DNA from 4 places in the Anaerotruncus sp. AF02-27 genome. Region 1 is predicted to be linked to each of the others. Evidence: predicted binding sites of a transcription regulator. Region 1 holds the regulator's gene; each other region holds the start of a gene.
What was found. Region 1 encodes Rex, which represses fermentation and respiration genes when NADH is low (regulators of the CRP and FNR family bind a similar motif). Its sites were predicted from a motif close to ATTGTTAANNNNTTAACAAT; they were not measured.
Positions count from the first base shown of each region.

Region 2: a site for Rex is predicted at 2,021-2,040, ahead of DWV16_RS12390 (NAD(P)H-dependent oxidoreductase subunit E). Genes of this name have one in related genera too.
Region 3: a site for Rex is predicted at 2,041-2,060, ahead of DWV16_RS11415 (NAD(P)H-dependent oxidoreductase subunit E). Genes of this name have one in related genera too.
Region 4: a site for Rex is predicted at 2,247-2,266, ahead of pgk (phosphoglycerate kinase). Genes of this name have one in related genera too.

Region 1 is NZ_QSBX01000020.1:38,844-42,260, forward strand. It holds gene DWV16_RS13860 (hypothetical protein) at 1-193, shown strand, start outside; gene DWV16_RS19775 (RNA polymerase sigma factor) at 246-530, shown strand; gene DWV16_RS13870 (isocitrate/isopropylmalate family dehydrogenase) at 669-1,829, shown strand; gene DWV16_RS13875 (redox-sensing transcriptional repressor Rex) at 1,877-2,527, shown strand; gene DWV16_RS13880 (hypothetical protein) at 2,573-3,271, opposite strand; gene rsmA (16S rRNA (adenine(1518)-N(6)/adenine(1519)-N(6))-dimethyltransferase RsmA) at 3,268-3,417, opposite strand, start outside.
Region 2 is NZ_QSBX01000016.1:23,929-27,345, reverse strand. It holds gene DWV16_RS12395 (NADH-quinone oxidoreductase subunit NuoF) at 1-1,480, opposite strand, end outside; gene DWV16_RS12390 (NAD(P)H-dependent oxidoreductase subunit E) at 1,473-1,961, opposite strand; gene DWV16_RS12385 ((2Fe-2S) ferredoxin domain-containing protein) at 2,278-2,523, shown strand; gene DWV16_RS12380 ([Fe-Fe] hydrogenase large subunit C-terminal domain-containing protein) at 2,529-3,417, shown strand, end outside.
Region 3 is NZ_QSBX01000013.1:79,635-83,051, reverse strand. It holds gene DWV16_RS11425 (heavy metal translocating P-type ATPase) at 1-1,524, shown strand, start outside; gene DWV16_RS11420 (metal-sensing transcriptional repressor) at 1,534-1,797, shown strand; gene DWV16_RS11415 (NAD(P)H-dependent oxidoreductase subunit E) at 2,145-2,672, shown strand; gene nuoF (NADH-quinone oxidoreductase subunit NuoF) at 2,659-3,417, shown strand, end outside.
Region 4 is NZ_QSBX01000011.1:58,154-61,570, forward strand. It holds gene DWV16_RS10330 (hypothetical protein) at 1-419, opposite strand, end outside; gene DWV16_RS10335 (tRNA (cytidine(34)-2'-O)-methyltransferase) at 642-1,136, shown strand; gene DWV16_RS10340 (DegV family protein) at 1,147-2,079, shown strand; gene pgk (phosphoglycerate kinase) at 2,322-3,417, shown strand, end outside.

The DNA of each region.
Region 1 (3,417 bases):
TCTGACCGCACTTTCAGCAGAATACCGCGCTGCTGCCGAAGCGCTGCAGAAGCGCCTATGCGAGCTGCGCAAGCGTCTGCGCACGGCAGACGGTGAGGAAGCACTCCTTCTGCGGCGCCGGATGGACGCGCTCTATACCGAATTGAGTGATTTAAAGGTGGTGACGGCCTATCTCAAGGACTACTACGCATAGTAAATACCGGCAGGATAAACCGCTTTTCCCCCAGCGGGCCTGGAACGCGCACCTGTCCGACCCGGACAAGGTCGCGTCCGAAACCTACGGCGGCAACGGTGACAACACGCCCGCGCGTGAACGCTACCGGCGGTTTGCCGCCAACGCCATCCGCTTTCTGCCGCCAGGCCAGCAGGAAGCCGTCCGGCTCTATTACCTGGAGGGGATCAAGATGCCTGAGGCCGCCAAAATTCTCGGCGTCAGCCGCTCCACGGTCAGCCGCAGGCTGGCCGCCGCGCGCAAAACCCTGCGGGAGCTCGCCCGTTTTTGCACCGACTCTGGTTTCCTGCCGCCCTGAACCTTCCGTTTTTTCTCCAAACTGCATCTTTGGGCAGCTGGCTTTCAGATTGACAAGACCTGCGCAATGATATAAAATAATGTATAATTATTACTGTGATGTAACTGTATCATGAAATGAATCATAGGAGGACTTGCATTGGATCAGAAAGTACAAGCGGCTGTCGAACATTTTGCCGCGCTGGTAGAGGCCCAGCTTGCGCGCAATGAGCGCATTAAAGCAACTAAGGACTTCGTGGATTACGAACATCTCGATAAGATCGTCATCGGTGTCTGCGGCGGCGACGGCATCGGCCCCATTATCACCAATGAAGCCGCCCGCGTATTAAAGCACCTGCTGGCGGATGAAGTGGCCGCCGGCCGTGTGGAATTTAAGCAGATCGACGGCCTCACCATCGAAAACCGCGCCACCGTCGGCAAAGCTATCCCGGACGACGTGCTCGCGGAACTCAAAAAATGCCACGTCATCCTCAAAGGCCCCACCACCACCCCGCGAGCGGGCGATCCCTGGCCAAATATCGAATCGGCCAACGTTGCGATGCGCAAGGAGCTTGACCTGTTCGCGAACGTCCGCCCGGTCAAAGTCCCGAGCGAAGGCATCGACTGGACCTTCTTCCGTGAGAATACCGAAGGCGCATACACGCTCGGCTCCTGCGGCGTGAATGTCGACGACGAAGTCGCGTTCGACTTTGTCGTCACCACCACCGAAGGCACCGAACGCATCGCGCGGCTCGCTTTCGACTATGCCAAGAAAAACCACAAAGACCGCGTTTCAATCGTCACCAAGGCCAACATCGTCAAGACGACCGACGGCAAGTTCCTCAAACTCTGCCAGAACATCGCCAAGGAGTATCCGGACATCTCCACCGACGACTGGTATATTGACATCATGACCGCAAAACTGATTGACCAGAAGCGCCGCCGTGATTTCAAGGTATTTGTACTTCCGAACCTCTACGGCGACATCATCACCGATGAAGCCGCCGAGTTCCAGGGCGGCGTCGGTACCGCGGGCAGCGCCAACATCGGCAAACGCTACGCGATGTTTGAGGCGATCCACGGCTCCGCGCCGCGTATGATCAAGGAAGGCCGCGGCAAATATGCCGATCCCTGCTCGATGCTGCGCGCAGCGGTGCTGCTGCTGAGCCACATCGGCTTCCAGGCGCAGGCGGATAAGCTCGACCGTGCGCTGGACGTCTGCATGTACGAGGAGAAAAAGCTCACCATCACCGGCCGCGACACCGGCTGCACCTGCGAGGAATTCGGCAATTATGTCATGGATACCGTAGCGAGCCTCTGATCCGCCCGGCACACAAGGAAATCTACACAGGAAGGGTGTTTGTGTCTATGCCAAAGCATGAGGGCGTTTCACTGTCGGTTATCCGGCGTCTGCCGCGCTACTATCGCTTTTTGGGCGACCTTCTGAAAAAGGATGTCACCCGTATCTCTTCGCGGGAGCTTGCACAGCTCATGCAGCTCACCGCCTCCCAGATCCGACAGGATCTCAACTGCTTCGGCGGATTCGGCCAGCAGGGTTACGGTTACAACGTCGCCGCGCTTTATAAGGAAATCGGAAACATCCTCGGCCTCAATAAACAGGCCGACATCATCCTGATCGGCGCGGGAAATCTCGGCCGCACGCTTGCAAAGCATATGAACTTCGACACCAGCGGTTTTAAGCTCGTGGGGATTTTCGACAACTCCCCCACGGTCATCGGGCAGAAGATCCGGGAACATACCGTGCGGGACACCACCGAACTCGAAGACTTCTGCCGGGAAAATCATCCCCGCGCCGCGATCCTCTGCATCCCGCGCGAGGTGGCTTATGAAACGGCCGAGCGGCTCAAAAACCTCGGCATCAACTGCTTCTGGAACTTCTCCCACTACGATCTGCTGCTTAATTTCGAGAACGTCGTGGTCGAAAACGTGCATCTTGGGGACAGCCTTATGACCCTTTGCTACCGGATGAACCAGTTTTATGCCGACGAGAAATCCTGATTTCAAACCCAAACGGCCCCGCTTCTGAGAAGCGGGGCCGTTTCTCTATTCCTTTTTGTCCTCCGGCAATTGTTTTTCGTCCCAGAAATATTTTGCCACAACGAATCCAACCAACAGGATGAGGATGCAAAAAATATCTGTCATGAAAAGCTCGGCTGTCCCAATCCCGGTGCCCGGCCCGTCCGCCACCCCTGACGCGTACAGTTCGGGAGCGAGGTCGTTCCCATCCGCGTCAAGAAGCCGTAGGCCGCGCCAGAGCCCCTCCGTTTTCGGGTGCTCATAAATATCGACGAAATCCCGTTCGGCAATCTCTCCGGAAAACACCACCTGCGGCGGTTCCTCGTCCACCGTAATGACCTCGTAGGCCACCGCGCGCGGGTCGGCGTTCGCGCCGCAGACCGCGACCTTCCGTTTGCCCGAAGCGGTGAAGGGATAGACCTCCACGCCGATCGAATTGCCGTAGCCGGCGCTGACCGGCCGGTAAAGGGTGTTCATCCCCCGGTCGAAAAGCGCGTAGCCCATCATCGGGCCGCCGCCCGGGTCCTTGAAGAGCACGAACAGCCGGTTGCCGGCCTCCTCGGTCCCGGCTATCTCCACCGGCATGCCGGTATATTCCGTGAGCGCCTCGGTCAGCGATTCCGGTTTCGCCGTATAGTGGTAAACCATTGTGTAATACGCCCCGGTCGCGATGAGGGTAACAGCCGCGATCACAATGGACAGGATCCTGCGTTTTGTCAGTTTCATCGTTTCATCTCCTTTGCGGCGCGGGAAAGCGCCGCGAACTGTTCCATCGTGAGCTGCTCGGCGCGTGCCGTGCCCGGCACCCCCGCTGTTTCGAGCAGCGCGGCGGTGTCCGGCTTCGCAAGCGAAAGCCCGCTTGCCAGACAGTT
Region 2 (3,417 bases), on a different contig from region 1:
TACCCTCGCGGCAGGGGACACATTTGCCGCAGGATTCGTTCTGGGTGAAATTCATGAAGAACCGGGAAACCTCGACCATGCAGGTCTTGTCATCCATGACGACCAGGCCGCCCGAGCCGACCATCGCGCCGACCTTTTTAAGCGAGTCGAAATCCATCGGCAGGTCGAGGTGTTCTTTCGTGAGACAGCCGCCGGACGGCCCGCCGATCTGCACCGCCTTGAAGTCGCGGCCATTTTTGCCCCCGCCGCCGATATCAAAGATGACCTCGCGCAGGGTGGTGCCCATCGGCACCTCAATGAGCCCTGTGTTGTTGACATTGCCGGTGAGGGCGAACGCCTTGGTGCCCGGGCTGTTTTCGGGACCGATCGATTTGAACCAGTCCGCCCCGTTGAGGATAATCATCGGGACGTTGGCGAAGGTTTCCACATTGTTAAGGACGGTTGGCTTTCCAAAAAGCCCCTGTTCGACTGTGCGCGGGGGCTTGACGCGCGGCATGCCGCGGTTGCCCTCGATCGAAGCGGTCAGCGCGCTTCCTTCGCCGCAGACGAACGCGCCCGCGCCCTGGTTGATATGCAATTCGAAGCTGAAACCGGACCCCAGGATGTTTTCCCCGAGCAGGCCGAGTTCCTTGGCTTTTCGGATCGCGGTTTTGAGGCGGTTGACCGCCAGCGGATATTCGGCGCGGACGTAGATGTAGCCTTCCTGTGCGCCGGTCGCGTAACCCGCGATCATCATGCCCTCAAGCATCTTGTGCGGGTCGCCCTCCATGATCGAACGATCCATAAAAGCGCCCGGATCGCCTTCGTCGCCGTTGCAGACGACATATTTGACAGGCTCCTTCTGGCGGCGCACCTGTTCCCATTTGCGGCCGGTCGGGAACCCGCCGCCGCCGCGGCCGCGCAGATTCGATTCGGAGATCTGCTTGCAGATCTCCTCGCCGGTCATCGAGGAAAGCGCCTTTGCGAAAGCTTCATAGCCGCCTTTGGCGATGTATTCGAGCACGTCCTCCGCGTCGTTCTGTCCGCAGTTATGCAGCACGAGGCGGGTCTGTTTTTTATAAAACGGGATCTCATGCTGACTTGGATAGGTCCTGCCTTCCAGCTTATAAAGCAGGCGGTCGATCACCTCGTCGCCGATCACCGATTTTTCGATGATCTCTTCACAGTCGTCCGGTTTCACCTTGATGTAGAGCACGTCCAACGGCTCGATCTTCAGCAGCGGGCCCATCTCGCAGAATCCATGGCAGCCGCTCTTTTTGAGCCCGATATTTTCGCCGTGGGGCTCGTGGCGCAGTTCGACACAGACGTCAAGCCCGCGCTCCTCACAGGCTTTTTTGATCCGGTCGTAAATGACCAGCGAACCGCCCGCGACGCAGCCGGTACCGGCACAGATGAGCACCTGTTTTTTCTGCATGCCGAGCGAACGCTGCGCAAACCCGCGCAGTTCAGAAAGCTCGGCGTATGTATTGACCTTAGGCATTTCCCGCGTCCTCCTCTTTGAGTTCTTTCAGCAGCTCCCGCGCTTTGTCCGGCGTCATGGCGGGATGAACTTTGTCGTTCACCGTCAAAACCGGCGCAAGCCCGCAGGCGCCCAGGCAGGAGACGGTTTCCACCGTAAAAACCTGGTCATCGGTGGTGTGTTTCTTATCCGAGAGGCCCAGTTCCTTGCGCAGCGCTTCCAGGATCGGAATCGACTTGCGCACATGGCAGGCGGTGCCGTCGCAGATGCGGATGACGTATTTGCCCTTTGGTTCAAGCGAAAAATTCTCGTAGAAGGTGGCGACGCTGTACACCTTCGCCACACTGATGCCCAGCCCCTTTGCAATGTACTCGAGAATATCGGGCGGCAGATAGCGGTATTCCGCCTGGATATCCTGCATGATCGCAATCAGGGCGGATTCCTTTTTTCCATGCGCCTGAAGAATTTCTTCAGCCTTGTCAAAATTGGTTGTGTTTCCCATATGGACCATCCTTCTTTACGTTTTCGTCGCACACGCCACGGTGCATCGGCAGAGGGGAGATTGATAAAATTGTAACAATCCAAAACAAGTTAAGTATACCATAGGCAACAACTTTTGGAAAGGCATTTTAGTTGGACTAATTGTAGAATTTTTTCCTTCTTTTTTGGGCAAAAAAACTGTTTTATCGGTCAATGGCTAATTCCCCTCGTTTTTGCAGATTTTCCTGGCCCGCAGAGATTGACAATTAATTAACACTCGTCGTATACTTAAAGCAATATTGACCAAATTTTGAATTGTCAGCCGGGAGGTTTACATTGTGAAAGTTCTAATCTGTATTGGCAGCGCCTGCCATGTCAACGGCTCCTACCGCGTCCGCGAACGTTTTGCCGAGCTGGTCCGGCAAAATCATCTCGAGGACCGCGTCCAGCTCGGGTCAAGCATCTGCCTGGGACATTGCGACCAGGGCGTCAGCATCCAGGTGGACGGCCGGCTCATCACCGGCGTCACGCCCGAAAACGCCGAAAGCGTCTTTGAAAATCACATTCTGAAGGAAGCGGGCTGAACCAGATGGAAATCCTGAAGCTGAAAAAAGCCAACTGCAAAAATTGCTATAAATGCGTCCGCGGCTGTCCGGTGAAGGCCATCGAAGTGAAAAACCACCAGGCACAGGTCATCCTGCAGGATTGTATCTACTGCGGCAATTGTATCCTGGTATGTCCACAGCAGGCCAAGGTGGTGCGCAGCGATATCCAAGCGGTCGAAAGCGCGATCGCAGGCGGCAAAACCGTCGTTGCAAGCGTAGCGCCCGCTTTTATCGCAAGCTATCCGGTCGACGGATTTGACGCCTTTGCGCAGGCGCTGCGCGCGCTGGGCTTTGCTGGCGCGCGGGAGGCAGCCGAAGGGGCATATCTGGTGAAGTCCCGCTATGAACAGCTTGTGCGCGAACGCCGCGGTCAGCTGCTCATTTCTTCCTGCTGCCCGACGGTTGTAAAGCTCATCCAAACGCGTTTTCCCAAGGCTTTGCGGCATCTCGCGCCGGTTCTCTCTCCGATGCAGGCGCACGCCAAACTCCTGAAAACGCAGGACCCGGATGCGGTGGTCGTATTCATCGGGCCCTGCATCTCCAAGAAGGACGAATGCGAGCAATTCCCGGACGGAGCGGATTACGCGCTCACTTTTGATGAGCTGAACGACTGGATGCAGGCGCGCGGGATCTCCTTTCCATCCCGTTCCGCAGAAAGCGCCCCGCGCCGTTCCCGTTTCTTCCCGGAAAGCGGCGGCATTCTGAAGAGCATGGAACAGGAAAACGGCTGCCACTATCTTGCGGTGGACGGCCTGCAAAACTGCATGGAGGTGCTCGAAGAGATCGGAAAGGGCCGTCTTTCCGATTGTTTTGTCGAGATGAGCGCCTGCAGCGGCAGCTGTATCGGAGGGCCCTGCGCGGGCGGGAAAAAGG
Region 3 (3,417 bases), on a different contig from region 1:
TCCAACTCGAAAGCGCCGATCGCAAAGCTCGCTGACAAGGTGAGCGGCGTATTTGTGCCGGTTGTCATCTGTATTGCGATCCTTTCCACGGTGGTGTGGCTGATGCTGGGACAGAATTTTGAATTCGCACTGTCGATCGGTATTGCGGTGCTGGTCATCTCCTGTCCGTGTGCGCTTGGGCTCGCGACGCCGGTCGCGATTATGGTTGGAACTGGCAAGGGCGCGGAAAATGGCATCCTGATCAAATCGGCCGAATCGCTGGAAACCGCGCATACGATCGACACGGTGGTGCTCGATAAAACCGGCACCATCACCGAGGGCAAGCCCCGCGTGACCGATATTTTTACGGCGGACGGCATGGATGAAGAACGTCTGGTTGCGATCGCGGCGGCGGTTGAAAAGCCGTCCGAGCATCCGCTGGCTGAAGCGATCATGGCCGAGGCGGCAGCGCGCGGGCTGGATATCGCGCCGGTGCGGGAATTTTCCGCGCTTGTCGGACAGGGCGTGCAGGCGGAATTTGAAGGAAAAATCTACTATGCGGGCAACCTTAAGCTGCTCGCTGAGAAAAAAATCCCGCTTGGCGGTTTCGAAAAGACTGGTGCGTCGCTTGCAGAAGCAGGTAAGACGCCGCTCTATTTTGCGGATGAGAACCGGGTGATTGGTGTGATCGCCGTGGCGGACGTGATCAAGCCGACCAGCCGGGAAGCGGTTGCTCGGCTGCGCGAAATGGGAATTGACGTGGTTATGCTGACCGGTGACAACCGCCGCACCGCCGAAGCCATCCGCAAACAGATGGGGATCGGCCGGGTGGTGGCCGAGGTATTGCCGCAGGATAAGGAACGGGAGGTTTCCGCCCTGCAGCAAGCCGGAAAAAAGGTCGCGATGGTGGGTGACGGCATCAACGACGCGCCTGCCCTGACCCGCGCGGATGTGGGCATTGCGATTGGCGCGGGCACCGACGTTGCAATTGAATCGGCCGACATTGTGTTGATGAAGAGCGACCTGCTCGACGCGGTTTCGGCGATCGAACTTTCTCGCGCGGTTATCCGCAACATCAAACAGAACCTGTTCTGGGCGTTCTTTTACAATTCCATTGGCATCCCGCTGGCAGCGGGCGTATTCTTCTCGGTGCTTGGCTGGAGGCTCAATCCAATGTTCGCGGCTGCGGCCATGAGCCTGAGCTCGGTCTGCGTCGTATCGAACGCTCTGCGGCTAAAATTGTTTAAACCGCGCCGCGGCGCGTTGGCGGAGATTTCCGTCCCCATAGAAACCGAATCCAAAATCGTAAAAACAGAAACGAAAGAGGTTGTGAAAACAATGAAAAAAACCATGAAAATCGAAGGCATGATGTGCGCGCATTGTTCCGGCCGTGTGGAGAAGGCGCTCTGCGCGCTGGATGGTGTGACCGCCAAAGTGGATCTGGAAGCCAAGACAGCCATGATCGAAACCGAAGGCAGGGTGGACGACGACGCGCTCAAAGCGGCGGTGGCCGACGCGGGCTACGAAGTCGTCTCGCTCGACTGAGGCCGCGTTATGAAGGCGGATAAACAGAAAGTTACCCGGCTGCTCCGCACCGCGCGCGGGCAGATTGACGGCGTGCTCAAGATGATTGAGGAGGATCGGTACTGTATTGACATCTCCAACCAGATCATGGCGGCCGAGTCGGTGCTCTCCCGCGCGAACAAGGAGGTGCTGCGCGCCCATATGGAAGGATGTGTGGCAGACGCGTTTGAGGCGGGTGACGCACAGGAGAAGCTTGATGAAGTGATGGATCTGCTCGATAAATTAATAAAATAACAAAATAAAAAAGTTCCGCCCCGGAATTCCGGGGCGGAACTTTTTTTGTTCTGCTGCTTCATTTTGCGAAAAAGATGCAAAAATGGAGGGAGCGATTGGAAAATGAAAGATAAAAAATTATCATTTGTTGACTTTTTCATTCCCGGATGGTAGGCTATAAGCAACAAGAAAAATCCTTTTAAAATGAATGGATGCTGTTAAAAATCAATCAAAATATTGGGTATTTGTCAAAAAAATATCCATAATGTGAATTTATAGACAATCTAAATTGCATTTTATGAGAAGATGTCTATTTGCGAAGCGAATTCAATATGATAAAATATTATCGAAACAAGGAGGCTTCACCTATGGAACAGGCAACCAAATGCACATGCTGCTGCTCCGACGATCCTGGGGAGCTACTCGGACGGATCGCCCGACTGGCCGCCGAATACAAGGGCAGAGAGGGCTCGCTCATCCAGGTATTGCATCTTGCACAGGGAATTTATGGATACCTTCCGCTTGAGGTGCAGAAGGTGGTGGCGGACGGACTTGCCCTGCCGCTTTCGGAGGTTTCGGGCGTCGTGAGCTTCTATTCCTTCTTTTCGACTCAGCCGCGCGGTGAGCATACCATCCGCGTCTGTCTTGGAACCGCCTGCTATGTGCGCGGCGGCAAGAAGATTGTCGAACGTCTGGAAAAGCTGCTCGACGTGGGGGTGGGCGACACGACCGCCGATGGCAGATTCACCTTCGAAGTCGCGCGCTGCATCGGCGCCTGTGGGCTTGCCCCGGCCATGTCGATCGATGATGTGGTCTATAAACAGGTGAACCCGGATAAGCTCGAAGAGATCCTGAAACGCTATTACAAGGAGGACGAGGACGATGAGCCCATTTAAAGCGGCCTGCCCCCAGGACCTTTCACAAATCAAGGCGGATTATCTCGCTGCCGAAAAGCAGTGGGAATACCGCGTGCTCGTCTGCGGCGGAGCGGGCTGCATCTCCTCCGACTGCGCGGCGGTGCAGAAAGCGCTGGAAAACGCGCTTTCCGCGCATGGACTGGCCAAACGCGTACATACCGTTGTCACCGGCTGCATGGGAACCTGCGCCGTCGGACCGGTATTGCTTGTGGAGCCCGGCAACATTTTTTATGTAAAGATGGACCCGGAAAAGGTGGAAGAGGTTGTTGCCCGTCATCTCATGGGCGGCGAAATTTTGGAGGAATACACCTTTTTTGACCGCGCGCAGAATAAACGTGTCCCCAGGCTTGACGAAATTGGTTTCTTCAAAGACCAGGTCCGCATCGCGCTGCGCAACTGCGGCCGGATGGAATACGCTTCTCTTCCCGCCTACATCGCGCGAGACGGATACTTTGCGCTGGCCAGGGCGCTCACGATGACCGACGCCGAGGTCGTTGCGGAAATGAAGGGCTCCGGGCTGCGCGGACGCGGCGGCGCGGGCTTCCCGGTTGGGATCAAATGGGAAGCTGGAATGAAAGCCCCGAAAGGACAAAAATACATCGTCTGCAATGCCGACGAAGGCGATCCGGGCGCGTTTATGGACCGGTCGCTGCTGGAAGGCGACCCCCACGGCATCATCGAGGGCATGCTGATCGGCGGCTATGCCATCGGCGCGGATAAGGGA
Region 4 (3,417 bases), on a different contig from region 1:
GCCGCGCCGTCCCCACCTGCCCCCATTTCTGCCAGCAGCGAAAGCGCCCGCAGCCGATCGTAAAATTTAAGCTCGATCCCACCGCCCTTGGGCCGCCTCAACTCTGCCACATGGAACAGATCCGCGTCCCGGATAAAGGTCTCCTCGTCTCCCAAAAGCGCGAGTACACCTCCCACGTCCCCCAGCGCCAGCCGTTCGAGCCCGGCGCGCGCGGTCTGCTCAGGCGCGCGGCAACAGAGGTCCTTCATCAGCCTGGAGATCCGCCTGCGCACCTTTGCATCTCCCAGAAGCGCCGCTGACTGCCTGCCGCAGTCCCCGGCGCCATAACCCGCCCGGCGAACCGATTCCTCCGGAGAAAATCCCCGCGCCATAAAAATGCAGAACAGCTCGCGGCGTTTCGCTTCATCCGATTGTTTCATAGGTCACATCCTTTCACCCATACGGCAAAAACAGCGGAAAGTTGCACGCAGGTGCAACTTTCCGCTGTTTTTGGAAAAAATCAAATCTGAAAGGCGCTTTCAATATCCGCATCAGCAAAATGTAACAATTGCTACTTGACGAACCGTGTAAAAGGATGGTAAATTATATGGTGTGGCGGACATGTCCTGCCCGCAAAAATTCATATTGGAGATGCCGCCCGGATGCCAACTTTAAACATTGTCCTCATTGAGCCCCAAATCCCGCAGAACACGGGGAATATCTCCCGCACCTGTGCCGCGACCGGCGCACGGCTGCATCTGGTGGGGCCGATGGGCTTTGCGATCACCGATGCGAAACTAAAACGCGCGGGGCTTGATTACTGGCATCTGCTGGACATCACCACCTATGCTTCAACCTCGGAATTTTTTGAAAAGAACCAGGGTGAATTCTTTTATTTCACCACCAAAGCGCCGCATATCTACACCGAAATCGCTTATCCGGACAATGCCTATATCGTTTTCGGCCGGGAGGACGCGGGTCTGCCGGAAGATCTGCTCTATCAAAACCCACAGCGCTGCGTGCGCCTGCCGATGATTGCCGGTGCGCGCAGCCTGAACCTTTCCAATACAGTGGCGGTCGCAACTTATGAAGCGCTGCGTCAATGGGGGTTCCCGGCGCTCAAAAATCACGGACAACTCACCCAATATCAGTGGTAGGAGATCATGTATGGCAAAAAAGAAACAGCACGACCAGAAAATCCTTTTAATGACCGATTCCGCCTGCGACATCCCGGACGCGGACCTGCTCACGGGCGGGATCGTCATGCTGCCGATCCCAATTGCAATCGACGGCAAGGGCTATCTCGAACGGGTGGATTTTACCATTCCGGAATTTTATGAGCGGCTGACAGCGGCCAGGGAGCTGCCAGTCACCAGCCACATCCTGTCGGTGACCTACGCCCAAGCGTACCAGGACGCTTATGAGCAGGGCTACACGGATGTGATCAACACGACCATCACCTCAAAGGGGTCCAATATGTTCCAGGCGGCGGTCTTTGCCAAGAAGCAGTTTTATGAGGACACCCCGGAGGCTGTGGACAAAATGAACATCACGGTGCTTGATTCAGGCTCCTATTCCATCGGTTACGGCTATCCGATCGTGGAAGCTGCCAAGCTCATCAAGGCGGGCAAAACCGCCGATGAGGTCACCGTATTCCTGGATGACTGGTTCTCCTGCGTGGAGATTTATTTCGCCCCCTATTCGCTCGAATATGTCCGCCGCTCGGGACGCGTCCCTGCCGCCGCTGCCTTTGTGGGCGACGTGCTCGGCTTGCGGCCGGTCATCTCGATCATCGACGGCGTGACCGCGGTGGTGGAAAAGGTGCGCGGTGACAAAAATGTGGTGGTCCGCGTCTGCGAACAGGGACTTGCGCATGCCAGCGACAAAAAAGCCCCCACGGTGGTGGCGTACGGCAGCATTGAACAGTACGGAGAAGATCTCTGGAAGGAGATTTCCAAGCGGTTCGGGCACGCGCCAAAGGCAAAATTCCAGCTTGGCGCCGCCATCACAATCAACGCGGGTCCCAAGGCGGTCGCCATGATCGTGCGCGGGGAGAAGCGGCTGAATACCCGCGCGCGCGAACAGGATTATCTGGCCTGAAAAATAAAAATCCCCCGGTGTCTGCCGGGGGATTTTTCTCAGACCGGTATCCTATGGAAAATAATCCCCAAAGAATTGCGCAAACTAACTTTGGAAGCTGTTGAAACCATGGAAAATCGCGCAAAACGCTTGCAAAAAAAAAGCCGATGCCGTAGAATAATCCATGGATTGTTGATTAATTAACAGAGTTGTTGAAAATCGGGGAAAACCCAAAAACAGAAAATCGAGAAAGGGTGGCAAACATGACTTCCTACAACAAAAAGTCGGTGGAAGACATCGACGTATCCGGCAAAAAAGTGCTGGTCCGCTGCGACTTCAACGTCCCGCTGAAGGATGGCGTGATCACATCGGACAAACGCATTGTGGCTGCGCTTCCGACCATCAAATACCTGCTTGAAAAGAATGCGGCGGTCATCCTCTGTTCGCACCTCGGCCGTCCGAAGGGCGAAGTGAAACCGGAGTTCTCGCTTGCTCCAGTCGCCAAACGCCTCGGTGAGCTGCTGGGCAAACCGGTCGAAATGGCCAAAGACGTTGTCGGCGAGGACGCCAAGGCGAAAGCCGCGGCCTTAAAACCCGGCGAGCTGCTGATGCTTGAGAACGTCCGCTTTGAAAAGGGCGAGACCAAGAACGATCCGGCGCTTTCGAAGGCGTTTGCTTCCCTCGCGGAAATCTATGTCAACGACGCGTTCGGCTCGGCCCATCGCGCCCACGCTTCCACCGCCGGCGTCGCGGAGTACCTTCCGGCGGTCTGCGGTTACCTCATCCAGAAGGAAATCACCATCATGGGCAAAGCCCTTTCCGACCCCAAACGCCCGTTCGTCGCGATCCTGGGCGGCGCGAAGGTTTCGGATAAGATCGGCGTCATCAATAACCTGCTTGAGAAGGTTGACACCCTGATCGTCGGCGGCGGTATGGCCTACACCTTCATCAAGGCAATGGGACACTCGATCGGCAATTCGCTCTGCGAAGAGGATAAGCTCGAACTGGCCAAGGAAATGCTCGCCAAGGCGAAAGCCAAGGGCGTGAGCCTGCTTTTGCCGGTCGATAACCTCGTCGGTGACAAATTCGATCCGAACTGCCAGAGCAGGCTGGTTGACAGCGACAAGATCCCGGACGGCTGGATGGGTATGGATATCGGCCCCAAGACTGAAAAACTCTTCTGCGACGCCATCAAAGGCGCGGGCACGGTTGTGTGGAACGGACCGATGGGCGTATTTGAATTCGAGGCCTTTGCGAAAGGCACCCTCGCGGTCGCGACCGCGGTGGCGGACAGCGGCGCAATCTCGATCATCGGCGGCGGGGACAGCGCGGCGGCGGTCACCAAGCTGGGCTTCGGCG